2 regions of the Nocardia huaxiensis genome follow, and region 2 is predicted to be linked to the other one. Evidence: riboswitches for the same ligand, from Rfam matches in the RefSeq annotation. Region 2 holds a riboswitch; the other holds the start of a gene.
The links. Region 2 has a riboswitch for cobalamin ahead of metE (5-methyltetrahydropteroyltriglutamate--homocysteine S-methyltransferase). Riboswitches for the same ligand answer to the same signal wherever they lie in the genome.
Positions count from the first base shown of each region.

Region 1: another riboswitch for cobalamin. It lies ahead of H0264_RS16905 (FecCD family ABC transporter permease); the one in region 2 lies ahead of metE (5-methyltetrahydropteroyltriglutamate--homocysteine S-methyltransferase).

Region 1 covers NZ_CP059399.1:3,797,219-3,804,576, forward strand. Annotated here, with positions in the region: gene H0264_RS16895 (ABC transporter substrate-binding protein) at 1-643, opposite strand, end outside; gene H0264_RS16900 (ABC transporter ATP-binding protein) at 640-1,350, opposite strand; gene H0264_RS16905 (FecCD family ABC transporter permease) at 1,422-2,453, opposite strand; cobalamin riboswitch at 2,488-2,613, opposite strand; gene H0264_RS16910 (TetR/AcrR family transcriptional regulator C-terminal domain-containing protein) at 2,705-3,289, opposite strand; gene bioB (biotin synthase BioB) at 3,393-4,430, shown strand; gene bsaP (biotin synthase auxiliary protein BsaP) at 4,448-4,675, shown strand; gene H0264_RS16925 (DUF2567 domain-containing protein) at 4,675-5,397, shown strand; gene H0264_RS16930 (hypothetical protein) at 5,499-5,681, shown strand; gene H0264_RS16935 (DUF5988 family protein) at 5,801-6,004, opposite strand; gene H0264_RS16940 (NUDIX hydrolase) at 6,046-6,867, opposite strand; gene nadA (quinolinate synthase NadA) at 6,946-7,358, shown strand, end outside.
Region 2 covers NZ_CP059399.1:5,608,703-5,616,060, forward strand. Annotated here, with positions in the region: gene H0264_RS25275 (hypothetical protein) at 1-1,200, opposite strand, end outside; cobalamin riboswitch at 1,655-1,901, shown strand; gene metE (5-methyltetrahydropteroyltriglutamate--homocysteine S-methyltransferase) at 2,039-4,303, shown strand; gene H0264_RS25285 (methylenetetrahydrofolate reductase) at 4,410-5,402, shown strand; gene prpD (2-methylcitrate dehydratase PrpD) at 5,566-7,068, shown strand; gene prpB (methylisocitrate lyase) at 7,068-7,358, shown strand, end outside.

The sequences.
Region 1 (7,358 bases), 1.8 Mb from region 2:
TGTCGAACAGGAAGATCGTGGGTTTGCGCACCGGCTGCGGCGCGAGGCGCAGTGCGGTGACCCGATGGCCGATATCGTCGTTCACTGCCGCCGCCCGGTCGCCGCGCCCGGTAATGGCCCCCAGATCGGTGAGATCGGTCCGCAAGGCCGTCCAGGCATCGGTGATCCCTCGCTCCCCATCGGCCTGCCGGCAACTCTCGGTCAGCACATAGGGCGCGACTCCCGCCGCCCGCAGCGAATCCGGCGTCAGATTGGCGGCCTCGCTGTACCCGTAATTCCACCCCGCCACCATCACGTCCGGCCGCTGCGCCAGCACCGTCTCCCGCGAAGGATATTCCGGCGAAACAGAATTCAGCTCATCCACCACATCCCCGTAATGCCTGCGCAGCGTCTCCGCATCCCGCTTCACACTCGACACCGCCGCCACCTGATCCTGCGCCCCCAGCGCGAGCACCATGGAGATCAGATTCCCGTCATTGACGAACATCCGCTGCGCCGGCGACGGAAACTTCTGCTCCACACCACAATTGGCGATGGTCAGATCGCCCTTGGCGGCCTCGGTCGTGCCGCAGGCCGCCAAGGTGGTAACCGCGACCGCGGCGGCGAGGATCCGGGGTAGATGTCGCAAGTGCTTGCCTTTCATGTCAGAGCAGCGCTGATGAGCAGATGGGGAATGCCGGTGTCCGGATGCGGAACCCGCGCGGCGTGCACGCCGAACACCTCGGTGACGACTTCGGTCCGCAGGGCGATGCCGGGCGGCTCCAGCGGATTCGCCCGCCCGTCGTGCAGGACGAGCACCCGATCGCAGTAGCGGTCGGCCAGCGCCAGATCGTGCAGGTTCATGACGACCGTGCGATCGAGATCCCGTGCCAGCGTCAGCAATTCGAGCTGATGAGTAATGTCGAGATGATTGGTGGGCTCATCCAGGAGTAGCAGCGGCGTCTCCTGTACCAGCGCCCGTGCCAGCAGCACGCGCTGCCGTTCGCCGCCGGAGAGCCGATTCACCGGTCGTCCCGCGAACCCCGCCAGATCCACTGCGGCCAGCGCCGCTTCGACGGCCGCCCGCTCCTGCGCTCCGCCCGCGCCCCACGGCGGCAGGTACGGTGTCCGCCCCAGCGCCACGACCTCCCCAGCCAGCAGATCTGCCGGTGGCTGCTCGTCCTGCGTCACCAACGCGAGCGCCCGAGCGCGACGCCGAGCCGAAAGTCCGTGCACCGCCTGCCCGTTCACCAGAACCGCACCGGCCACCGGCCGAATCAACCCCGCGATCGTCCGCATGAGCGTGGTCTTCCCGCTCCCGTTCGGTCCGACGATCCCGATCGTCTCCCCGTGCCGCACAGTGAAATTCACTCCGCTGAGCACCGTTCGACGCCCGGCGGCGCAAACGAGTTCCCGCGCTTCGAGCGCTGCGTCCCGGCCGCTCATGCTGCTCCGAAGCGGTAGCGACGGCGGCCCATGAGGAGCAGGAAGGCGGGGGCGCCGATGAGGCCGGTGAGGACGCCTACCGGGATTTCGGTGGGGCGGACCAGGATTCGGGTGGCCGCGTCGGCGACGACCAGGAACAGAGCGCCGCACAGCGCGCAGGCCGGGAGGAGGCTGCGATGGCGCGGGCCGACCAGCAGCCGGGCGGCGTGGGGGACCACCAGGCCGACGAAGCCGATGCCGCCGGAGACGGCCACCAGCACGCCGACGAGTACCGCCAGCAGGATGAAGAGGGCGATTCGCAGCTCGCGCACCGGGATTCCGAGGGAGGCAGCGGTGTCCGCGCCGAGGCTGAGGGCGTCGAGCCAGCTTGCCGCCGCGAACAGGGCCACGGCGCTGAGCGCTACCACGGTGGCGGGCAGGGCGATTCGGGTCCAGTCCGCGCCCGCGAGGCTGCCGAGCAGCCAGAACAGGACGGACTGGGCGGCTGCGGGGTCGGTGCTGCGGAAGATCATGTAGCTGCTCAGGGCGGCGAACATGGAGCCGAGGACCGTGCCGGTGAGGACCAGGCGCAGCGGGGTCAGGCCGCCCTGGGCTACGGCGATGAGGAAGACCGCCGCCGCTGCCGCGAGGGCGCCGGTCAACGCTCCGGCCGAAAGGGCCCACAGCCCAGCGGAAGCGAAGGCGCCGGAGGTGATGACCGCTGCCGCGCCGACGCCCGCGCCGGAGGAGACGCCCAGCAGGTACGGGTCTGCGAGGGGGTTGCGGACCAGGGTCTGCATGGCGGCTCCGGCGACCGCGAGGCCCGCACCGACGATGGCCGCGAGCAGGGTGCGCGGGACGCGCAGCTGCCAGATGATGGTGTCGAGGCCGAGATTCTCGGGCGCGAGCCCGGTGGCGCGGCGGTACAGCACGTCCACGACCTGGTGCACCGGCACGGTTTCCGCGCCGAAGCCGGTGGCCGCCACCATGGCGGCAACCAGCAGTAGCCCGAGTACGGGCAGGGCGATCGATGTCCGGGTACGGCTCATCGATGGAGCTCCTTGGGCAAGTCGCGGCCTCTCCAGAGATCTTGCGCGGCAGGGGAGGTCTGACTCTCGGCTTCGACAAGCCGATCACAGTGGCGCGACCGTTCCGGATTCACACCGGATTCCCGCACCTGCCGAATTGACCTGCCGGACTCTACCGGTCGGTCTGTGCGGCAACACCAGGCCCTACCTTATTGAAAATGATCGTCAATAAGGTAGCAGTAGGTTGCCGTGTGATTGCGGGCTGGTCGCGCTCAGCGAATGCGCGATCCCAGCAGGTGCCGTACGCCGGACACGAACAGCTGCAACCCGAAGTCGAAGCGATCGCTCGTGTTCACGGTGTCGTAGAGCGGCGAATCCGCTTCCGCCAGTGCGCCCGCCGAATCCATCTGGATGCGCGACTGCTCGTCCACGGTCTGGCCGAGCACGTAGTACAGCAGGGTGAAGGCCGCCGAATCGGCTTCCTCCCTGGTCATTCCGGCCCGAATGGCCGCACTGGCCAGCCGCTCCCGGCCTTTCGAGGTGGTGAGCCGGGAAGCGTAAGTGGCGGAGACCAATTCGGCCCCGTCGCGGTAGGCGAGCAGGCATGAGCGCAGCCGATGCGCCAATTCGGTGATCTGCTTGGACCATTCGGTGGCGTCGATCGGATCCTCCATGGGCGCGAGAATGCGGTCGGCCACGGCGCCCAGCAGCGCCTGCTTGTTCGGGAAGTGCCAGTACAGTGCGCCCGGCTGCACGTGCAGGGAGGTGGCGAGGCGGCGCATGGTCAGGTCGGCGAGGCCGTACTGGTCGAGAATGGCGATGGCTCCGTCGACCACGTCCGTGCGGTGCAGTTGCACTTGAAAACCCGACCCTTCGTGTTCCGGCTCACTTGCTGCTAGCCTACCCTGAACACCGTTCAAGTTGCTCGGCCACGTCGGCCGGACGAAGGGATTCGTGGCAATGACCCAGGCAGCCGTGTCCACCGGGGCCGACATCCAAGCAGGCGGAGACATTCTGGCCATCGCTCGCGAGCAGGTGCTCGAGCGCGGTGTCGGACTGACCCAGGACCAGACCCTCGAGGTGCTGCGGCTCGGCGACGACCGGCTCGAGGAGCTGCTCGGCCTCGCCCACGACGTGCGCATGAAGTGGTGCGGTCCCGAGGTCGAGGTCGAGGGCATCATCTCGCTCAAGACCGGCGGCTGCCCGGAGGACTGCCACTTCTGTTCGCAGTCCGGTCTTTTCCAGTCGCCCGTGCGCGCCGCCTGGCTCGACATCCCCTCGCTGGTCGAGGCCGCCAAGCAGACCGCCAAGACCGGCGCCACCGAGTTCTGCATCGTGGCCGCCGTGCGCGGCCCGGACGAGCGCCTCATGGCGCAGGTCGCCGCGGGCGTGGAGGCCATCCGCAACGAGGTCGACATCCAGGTCGCCTGCTCGCTCGGCATGCTCAACCAGGAGCAGGTCGATCAGCTGGCCGCCATGGGCGTGCACCGCTACAACCACAATCTCGAGACCGCGCGCTCGCACTTCCCGAACGTGGTCACCACGCACACCTACGACGAGCGCTGGGACACCCTGCGCATGGTGCGCGAGGCCGGCATGGAGGTGTGCTCCGGCGGCATCCTCGGCATGGGCGAGTCGCTCGAGCAGCGCGCCGAATTCGCCGCCCAGCTGGCCGAATTGGAGCCCGACGAGGTTCCGCTGAACTTCCTCAATCCGCGCCCCGGCACCCCCTTCGGCGACCTCGAGGTGCTGCCGGCCGCCGACGCCCTGCGCGCCGTCGCCGCCTTCCGCCTGGCGCTGCCGCGCACCATCCTGCGCTTCGCCGGCGGTCGTGAGATCACCCTCGGCGACCTCGGCGCCAAGCAGGGCATCCTCGGCGGCATCAATGCCGTCATCGTCGGCAACTATCTGACCACCCTCGGCCGCCCCGCCGAAGCGGATCTCGATCTGCTGGGCGAGCTGAAGATGCCCATCAAGGCGCTCAACGAAACCCTGTGATGGGTACTGTGTTCGACATGAGCGAGCGGTTCGACATGAGCGAGCGCTACAACCCGTTCACGGGGAAGCGAGTGGTTGCCGGACTCGATGATCCGGTGCCGGCCGCCGCGGCGCTGGGGCTGGAGCCGCCGCGCTTCTGCGAACAGTGCGGGCGTCGCATGATCGTGCAGGTGAGCCCCGACGGCTGGTGGGCGAAATGCTCGCGGCACGGGGTGCTCGACTCCACGATGCTGGAACGGCGCTAGTGGCAAGCACCATGGCGCCCGCCGAACCGTCCGGACTACGTGAGGTGCTCGCCCGCGAACTGCGGGCGGGCGCCGTGGTTTTCGCCGTGCTCGGTGTGGTGAGCGCGCTCGCGGGGGTGGCGTGGGCGTATCTCGCCCCGGCCGAACGGCTGCTCGTGGTCGAACCCGATCGCGGGGCGGCCCTCACCGGGGAGAGCGCGCATCGATTCGATGCCGCAGCCATTTTCGTGCTCATCGGCCTGGTGACGGCCGTGCTCACCACCGCCGCGGCCTGGCGGTGGCGGCGGGTGCGCGGGCCCATCCTGCTGCTGTCGATGCTCGCCGGATCACTGGTGGGCGCGAACCTCATGCGATTGGTGGGGGAGGCGGTCGCCGAGCAACTCCACACGCGCCCGGAGCATCCGGCCGTGCACAGCATCGTGGAATTCGCGCCGACCATCGAAGGCTGGCCGTTCCTGCTGGTGCAGCCGCTGGTGGCCGCGCTGCTGGTGCTGATCCTGGCCTCGCTCAGCACCTCCGACGATCTCGGCACCGGGGAATACCTGCCGTTCGGCAAGATTCGCCCCGACCCGCCCGCCTGGGCGCCGCCGCCGTTCGAATCCCAGATCAGCTTCGGGCCGTACTACGGGCCGGGAGCCAATGGCGGAGCCCCGCAACCGGCCGGTCCGCGAGAACCGGTGGTGCCGTTCGAGAATCCGGTGCAGGAGCCCGGCGGGCGCTGAGCGCCGCCAGTGGTCCGGCGGGAAGAAATTCGGTGGCAGTGGCGCTGTAGCTGCTTGTACGGTGACGCGTCGACACACCGTGAAGCCCAGGGGGACCACCGATGAAAACCGCAGCACGAGGCGAGCGCGCCGCCGCTGCCGCAAACGCTGCGGCCGGCGAGCGCCCCGATCTCGCCGCCTGGCGGCAGCGCCACGAGCTACGCCGCTCCAATGCGGCGCAACCGATTCCGAGCGCGCGCAAATACCGCCGCACCACCAAACACCGCAAGCGCGAACAGGATTGAGCCCGCCCCCGTCATCCCGGCGCGCTTTTGGCCGGGATCGACACGGATAGCGTGCGTTGCTCTATGGATCCCGGCCAAAAGCATGCCGGGATGACGAGCGGGGTGGGGGCGCGCAGCCGCTATTCGGCGACCTTCGTCCGTCCGGACCACTCGTAGACGCGCAGCGTGCCCTGCGGTGTGTCTTCCTCCCGTGCCGTGGCCTGGAAATGCTCGTAGCCATTGCGATGGGAGATCTTGATCTCCGGTTCCGAAGTGATCGGGACTATGCGTTCGGGCAGATCATTGGGTCCACCCACCAGAATTGCCTTGGCTGTGAGTGCCATGCCCCGAGTATCCGCCGCGAAATCGTCGCTCCGGGCGGGAATCAGGTGGGAGGGCGGAGAGCCGCGAACTCGTCGGTGACGCGGATTTCGGAATCGGTGAAGCGGTAGACGGCGGCGGGCCGTCCGCCCGCGCGGCCGGGGGAGGCGGTGGCCCCGGTCGGGGTGATCACCTTGCGGCGGGACAGGACTCGTTGCAGGTTGGTGGTGTCCACGTCGTAACCCAGTGCGGCGCAGTAGATTTCCCGCAGCGTGGACATGGTGAAGCGTTCCGGCGCGAGGGCGAAGGCGATGTTCGTGTAGGACAGTTTCGCGGCCAGCCGGGTGCGGGCGTGCTCGACGATGCCGCCGTGGTCGAAGGACATGTGCGGCAGCGCCGAGACCGGATGCCAGCGGGTGTCCGGCGGCAGTTCCGGTTCGGCGGTGAGCGGCACCAGGCCCAGGTATGCCGAGGCGATGCGGCGTGGCGGGTCGGGCAGCCGGTGCGGGTCGCTGAACACCGAAAGCTGTTCCAGGTGTGTCAATTCGCGCACGTCGACCTTCTCCGCGAGCTGGCGCGCGGCCGAGGCGTCGAGGTCCTCGTCGTCGCGCAGCCGCCCGCCCGGCAGCGACCAGGTGCCGATCGCGGGTTCGAGCGCGCGCTCCCACAGCAGGACCGCCAATTCGGTGCGTTCCCCCGGCCCGGAGCGTCGGCCGAGATCATCGCGTCTGGCGGCCGCATTTTTCTGAGCTGAACCGGGATTCGCATGCCGTGTACCACTGTCCGAGGGGGTGAAAACGCTCTCACCTGCGGTGTAGGTGTCTGGGAAGCGTCGAACCTGGAACACCGCGGTGAGCGTTTCGTGGATGGTGCTACTATGGGCCACGTTTTCGATTCTAAGTCGAAAACCGGTTGTATGCGAATCGGCGATGTTGCCGGACCGCATGAGAGAAGGAGCCATGCCATGGCTGCACTAGGTGCGACGATGACCCTCGCGGAGCAGATCGCGGACGGGCCGTCGGGATACACGGGCGTCGAGGCCACCCCCGACTGGGCGGCCGAGATCAAGCGACTGGCGCGCGAACGCAATGCCACCATCCTGGCGCACAACTACCAGCTGCCGGAGATCCAGGACATCGCCGACCATGTGGGCGACTCCCTGGCCCTGTCCCGGATCGCCGCCGAAGCGCCCGAGGACACCATCGTGTTCTGCGGCGTGCACTTCATGGCCGAGACCGCCAAGATCCTCAGCCCCGAGAAGACGGTCCTGATCCCCGATCAGCGCGCCGGCTGCTCGCTGGCCGATTCCATCACCGCCGACGAACTGCGCGCCTGGAAGGACGAACACCCCGGCGCGCTCGTGGTCTCCTACGTGAA
Region 2 (7,358 bases):
CAACTCGCGCCCACCACCCGAGGGTGGTGTGCGCCAATACTTTCCACCCCAACGGGAGGTGTAGGCAGGATCGACCGCGATCACACTGATCCCGGCCGTTGCGGACATCGACACCAGCCGCGTCCGCAGGATCCCGGTGGGTAACCCCGAGAGCAGACGGCGGAAACCCTTGCGGCGACCGTGTTTCTCCCGCGTCTTCTCCGCATCGAAGTTGAGGTCTTCGATCACGATCGCCGACACACCCTCTCGCCGCGCCCACGACAGGATGCCGGTGAGCGCATGCCGCACCTGCGCGTCGCGGCGCGCGGTGGAACCGGTCAGCTCGAGGTCGAAGCGGCGCGGGTTCCCGATCGGGTTGCCGTGGCGGTCCAGGCGGTAGGCGGCGCAGTGATCGGCATTGACATCGACGCCGATCACGCCTTCGGCGCGCGCCGCTGCCAGTGGCACGTCGGGAGTGGCGGGGTGCTGCCAGGAGGCGGTGACATACCAGCGGTCACGGGCCGGGTCGTAGTCGATGCGGTAGGCCACGGCCTGATCGGCGCTCACCCGCGCCCGCCATTGCTCACCGCGGTGAGCGAACCCGACCCGCGCGGCGAGCACGTACCGGCCATGCGGGGCATTGGCCCAGCCCGCCAGCGGCGCAGGCAGTTTCAGGCTGATTTCACCGTCCGGTGTGATACGGAGGGTTTCGTTGCCATACTTCTTGCCCGATTCCCCGTCTGCGGTCAGGAACCAGCGCGCCGCCTCCCAGCGTGCCCTCCACTGGCTGTCGGTCAGCCCGGCCGCGTCCAGGTGATGGCGTGTGTTGGCCAGCCGCCTGCCGCCGCGCACCACGCGCACACGCCCGGCGTCGTGGTCGGCGCGCACCGCCTCCAGCCGGATGCTCAGGATCTGCAGGCGACGGGATTTGGCGAACCACTCCCTGCGCGATCGGTAACCGCCGGGCTTGCCGCCGGTTCCAGCCGCACCGATCGGCAACGCCAACCGTGCCCGCAGGATCGCGATCCCGGCCTCGAGGCTGCGGAGGTGGGCCTGCTGGCCTCGTCGTGCCAGTGCCCACAATTCGTTGCTGGCCTTGGTGATCGCTCCGGCCCAGCGCGAGGACGATTCGGCGGTCAGTGCCCGTTTGCGCTCGGCCCACCGGTCGCGATCGTGGGCGGTCCCGTCCGCGCAGCGAGCCTGCAGATCGCCGGAGGCCAACCGCCCCAGGTGATCTCCAACCAGTCACAGCACGTGTTCGTCGTGCGCGGTCAACCCTTTGAGCCGGTCGCGTATCGCCACTCCACGCGGCCCGGGAACCGTTCTGGGCGCGGCGATCACACGCAGCGCACGTCGCGACTCCACCATCACCGGCCACCGACCGGCAGGATGGGGCCCATCGCCGCCGCCTGCAGGTTCCAGCAACCCGGTTCGCTCACCCGTTCGAGGCTAGGGAGCCTGGTGCGACACCACAAACCCAAACGACCGACACGCCAACACGATCCACCAATGAATCCGCTCGACCGATACACCAGACACCACACGACACTGCCAGACACGCTCGAACACTCGAACACCAGCAGTTCCGAACCCCTGTTCGACAGGCCCCGCCCGGCTTCGCTATATTCGCCTCCGCAGCTGGTTCGCCGGAGAGGGAGTCGAAGGAGCCCCTGATCCACTCGATGGCGTCGAAGCCCGGAGCCGCGTTCGCGTGACTCCCGGGTGAGAGGGAACCCGGTGGAATTCCGGGACTGTCCCGCAGCGGTGAGCGTGAACGACAGCCGTCAACTACGCACTGGGTTCTTTACTCTGCCTGGGAAGCGACGGCCGGTAGGCACAGCCCGGGTCTTCCAGAGCCGGGCCGATCCCGATACGGATCGATGCGCGCGAGTCCGAAGACCTGCCGTCTGTGCCGGATACGCCGTATCCGGCGGTCGTCGCCTCGTGGAATGGGCGTGCGCCGAGGGGACCCGGGCACGGGATCGATGCTTCCAGGGCTCCGTCAGGCGTACGCTCCATAAGGGTGGCGGCCATCGGCTGCTGACCTTGGAGTTCATCAATGTTGAACCCTGACAACACATTCACCGCCACGGTGCTCGGGCTGCCGCGCATCGGACCCGATCGGGAGCTCAAGCGGGCGATCGAAGCGTACTGGGCGGGCCGGCTCGACGCGGCCGCACTGCACGCGGTCGCGGCGGGGCTGCGCACCGCACAGCTCACCGCGGTGCGCGAGGCCGGGCTGGATTCGGTTCCGGTGGGCACATTCTCGTACTACGACCATGTGCTCGACACCGCCGTGCTGCTGGGCGCGCTGCCCGAACGGGTGCGCCCGATCACCGGCGAGCTGGACCGGTATTTCGCGGCGGCGCGCGGGACCGCCGAGGTCGCTCCGCTGGAGATGACCAAGTGGTTCGACACCAACTACCACTATCTGGTGCCGGAGCTGTCGGCTGCCACCGAATTCTCGCTGCATCCGGAGAAACCCCTTGCCGAGCTGAAAGAGGCACTGGCGCTGGGGATTCCGGCGCGGCCGGTGGTCGTGGGACCGTTCACGTTCCTGAAGCTCGCCAAGTCCCTCGACGGCAGTGACCTGCTGGAACGACTGCCGGATCTGCTGCCGTTGTACGAGCAGTTGCTCGCGCTGCTGGCGGAGGCCGGGGCGCGGTGGGTGCAGCTCGACGAACCGGCGCTGGTGACCGATCTCAGCGCGACCGAACAGGCTGCGGTGTACACCGCGTACCGGCGGCTGGCTGCCGCCGCGAACCGGCCCGCACTGCTGGTGGCCACGTATTTCGGCCGCCTCGGTGAGGTGCTGCCGGCGCTGGCGGACACCGGTGTCGAGGGTATCGCCGTGGACCTGGTCGCGGGCGGCGACGCGGATATCGCTGCGGCACAGTCGATGACCGGCACTTTGATCGTGGCGGGCATCGCCGACGGCTACAACGTGTGGCGCGTCGACCCGGACCGCGCACTCCCCCGCCTGCGGCAGCTGCGCGACGGTGGCGCGCCGGTCGCGGTATCGAGTTCTTGCTCACTGCTGCATGTTCCGTACAGCCTGGACGCCGAGACCGACCTCGAGCCCCGGCTGCGGTCCTGGCTGGCCTTCGGCGCGGAGAAGATCGCCGAGATCCGGATGCTGGCCACCGCCCTGTACGAGGGGCAGGACGCGGTCGCCGAGCAGCTCGACATCGCACGAACGGCGGTGCTGGATCGGCGAGCCGATCGGCGACTGCGGGTGGAGGCGGTGCGGGCGCGCCTGGCCGAGCTGGACGGCGACGCCGTGCGCCGTGCTCCGGCCGACGAGCGGCGGGTATTGCAGCAGGGGTTGCTGAATCTGCCGCTGCTGCCGACCACCACCATCGGGTCGTTCCCACAGACCAGCCGCATCCGGATCGCCCGGGCCGAACTGCGGCGCGGTGCGATCGATCAGGCCGAATACGACTCGCGCATGCGCGAGGAGATCGCGGAAGTCATTGCGCTGCAAGAGGAAATCGGGCTGGACGTGCTGGTGCACGGCGAGCCTGAACGCAATGACATGGTGCAGTATTTCGCCGAGCAGCTCGGCGGGTTCGCGGCCACGGTGAATGGCTGGGTGCAGTCCTACGGCACCCGGTGCGTGCGACCGCCGATCCTGTTCGGCGATGTGACCCGGCCCGCCGCCATGACGGTCGGCTGGAGCACGTATGCGCAGTCGCTGACCGGTAAGCCGGTGAAGGGCATGCTCACCGGGCCGGTCACCATCCTGGCCTGGTCGTATATCCGTGACGATCAGCCGCTGTCGGACACCGCGCGCCAGATCGCGCTCGCCATCCGGGACGAGACCGTGGATCTGGAGGCCGCCGGGATCGGCATCATCCAGGTGGACGAACCGGCATTGCGGGAGCTGCTGCCGCTGCGGCGCGCGGACCAGGCCGCGTACCTGGCGTGGGCGGTGGACGCGTTCCGGCTGTCCACCTCCGGGGTCGCCGACACGACCCAGATCCACACCCACCTGTGCTACTCGGAATTCGGCGAGATCATCGGAGCCATCACGGGCTTGGATGCCGACGTCACCTCCATCGAGGCGGCGCGCTCGCATATGGAGGTGCTCGATGACCTCAATGCGGCCGGTTTCGATCTGGGTGTCGGGCCGGGCGTGTACGACATCCACTCGCCCCGCGTGCCCAGCACGCAGGAGATCGAGCAGTCGCTCGCGCTGGCGCTGAAAGCGGTGCCCGCCGAACGGCTCTGGGCCAACCCCGACTGCGGGCTGAAGACGCGGCGCACCGAGGAGGTCGTCACCTCTCTCCAGCATCTGGTCGCGGCCGCGCGAGCACTGCGCTGAGCACCGGCTGGGGTCTTTCACCACCCGGAATACCCCAGCCGCCAACACTTCCACCCGTCGATGCGGACCGGCCACGGTCCGCATCCTCCACGTTCACGAGGACATCATGCATTCCCCTGCCGAACGGCATCGGCCCTCCCACAGCCGGTTCTCCCCCATCGTGTCCGGCGGTCCGTCGGTCGTGCAGAGTCTGCGCACGCACGCCGGAGCCCGGGTGCCGTTCTCGGTGGAGTTCAATCCGCCGCGCGACACCGCCGGGGAGGCCCGATTGTGGCGCACCGTACGGGAATTCGAACGCATGCATCCGGCCTTCGTGTCCATGACCTACGGAGCCGGCGGCTCCACCAAGGACCGCACCGCGCGGATCACCGGCATGCTGGCCCAGCAGACCACCCTGCTGCCGGTCGCGCATCTCACCGCGGTCGGGCACAGCATTTCCGAACTGCGGGCGCTGGTCGGGTCCTACGCCGACTGCGGGATTCGCAATATCCTGGTGCTGCGCGGGGATCCGCCGGGTGATCCGCTCGGCGACTGGCAGCGGCACCCCGAAGGCGTCGAGTATGCCGAGGAACTGGTGCGGATCGTGCGCGATCTCGGCGATTTCAATGTCGGGGTGGCGTCTTTCCCGCAGGGGCACCACCGCTCCCCCGACCTGGCCACCGACACCGCGCACTTGATCGCGAAACTGCGTGCCGGAGCGGACTATTCGATCACGCAGATGTTCTTCGACGTCGAACACTATCTGCGGCTGCGGGATCGGGCGCTGGCGTGTGATCCGGTGGAGGGCGCGAAGCCGATCATTCCGGAGCTCATGCCGATCACCTCGCTGCGGACCGTCACGCGGGCGGAGGAGCTCAGCGGACGGCCGCTACCGCGGGCGGTCCTGGAGCGGCTGCGGCGGGCGGCGGGCAGTGGGCCCGAGGAGGATCGGGCGGCCGTGCGCGCGGAAGGCATCGAGATCGCGACCGAGATGGCGCAGCGGCTCATCGACGAGGGAGCGCCGTGCCTGCACTTCATCACCCTGAATTTCGCCAAGGCCACCGGTGAGGTGCTGACCAATCTCGGCTACGAGGTCACCGCCGCACCACTGAGTGCGTGAGCGGCTCGGCGCGGGGCGCGTGAGCGGGCAAGCCCACGCAATCTTCGCAAATTCACAGGTCGCCTTCCGCAAAAATCGGCTTTTGCGAGGCATTTTCGCGGTACTCCCCTTTGCGTAGCGTGCGAAAGGTACCGAGAAACCGAGGCCTGGGAGGGCATCGACTGTGAAGAATCATCTCGTCCGCACTCACCGCTCCGCCGAGCACTTCCCGCGCGAGGAGCATCTCGCGTGGCGTATTGCGGAGGTCGCCGCGGATGCCGTGGAGGTCGCGCCGGAAACGCAGGAGATGATCGTCAATCGGATCATCGACAATGCGGCCGTGGCCGCCGCCTCGCTCACCCGGCGGCCCGTGGCCAACGCTCGGGCACAGGCGCTGACCCATCCGTATCGGCCGGGTGCAACCGTTTTCGGTGTGGGCGGCAGCTATTCACCCGAGTGGGCGGCGTGGGCCAATGGGGTCGCGGTGCGCGAACTCGACTTCCACGACACGTTCCTCGCCGCCGAGTACTCGCATCCGGGGGACAATATTCCAGCGGTCCTGGCCGTGGCGCAGCACACCGGGCGCAGTGGCCGCGACCTGATCCGCGGTCTCGCAACGGGTTACGAGATCCAGGTGGACCTCGTGCGGGGAATCTGCCTGCACGAGAACAAGATCGACCATGTGGCGCATCTGGGGCCGTCGGCCGCGGCGGGCATCGGCACACTGCTCGGGCTCGACACCGAGACCATCTACCAGGCCATCGGGCAGGCCCTGCACACCACAACCGCGACCCGGCAGTCCCGCAAGGGCGAGATCTCCAGCTGGAAGGCGTACGCACCGGCGTTCGCGGGGAAGATGGCCGTCGAGGCGATCGATCGGGCGATGCGCGGCGAGGGTGCGCCGGCACCCATCTGGGAGGGCGAGGACGGTGTGATCGCCTGGCTGCTGGGCGGACCCGACCGCGAATACTCGGTGCCGCTGCCCGGACCCGGTGAGCCCAAACGCGGGATTCTGGACACCTACACCAAGGAACACTCGGCCGAGTACCAGAGCCAAGCGCCGATCGACCTGGCGCGACGGTTGCGCACGCGCATCGGGGATCTGGAGCAGATCGCGTCGATCGTGCTGCACACCAGCCATCACACGCACTATGTGATCGGCACCGGATCCAATGATCCGCAGAAGTTCGACCCGAAGGCGTCACGGGAGACCCTCGACCACTCGGTCATGTACATCTTCGCGGTGGCGTTGCAGGACGGGGTGTGGCATCACGAGCGGTCCTACGCTCCCGAACGAGCGCAACGGCCGGACACCATCGAACTGTGGCAGAAGATCTCGACCGCCGAGGATCCGGAGTGGACGCGCCGCTACCACTCCAGCGATCCGAACGAGAAAGCCTTCGGTGCGCGCGCCGAGGTCACGTTGAAGAGCGGTGAGGTGATCGTGGACGAACTCGCCGTGGCCGACGCGCATCCGCTGGGCGCGCGACCCTTCGCCCGCGAGCAGTACATCGCCAAATTCCGCAACCTCGCCGAGGGCGTCGTGGACGCGGCCGAGCAGGATCGGTTCCTCGAGATCGCCCAGCGCACACCGGAATTGACGGCCACCGAACTGTCGCAGCTGACCTTCACCGTGTCCGACGAGGTGCTGGCGCGCGCACCCCGGTCGCCGAAGGGATTGTTCTGATGACGGGACTGCTCGCGGCCACCACCTCCGCCGCCGACAAACGGGCCGCCTTCCGCGCGGGTCTGAATTCGACCCGCATCCAGCGTATTCCGGGCGCCTTCAATCCCTTGGTGGCCACGCTGATTCAAGAGATCGGCTTCGAAGGCGTGTACATCTCCGGCGCGGTGCTGTCAGCGGATCTGGGGCTGCCCGATATCGGCCTCACCACGCTGACCGAAGTCGCCGGGCGCGGGCAGCAGATCGCCCGGGTCACCGACCTGCCGGTACTGATCGACGCCGACACCGGCTTC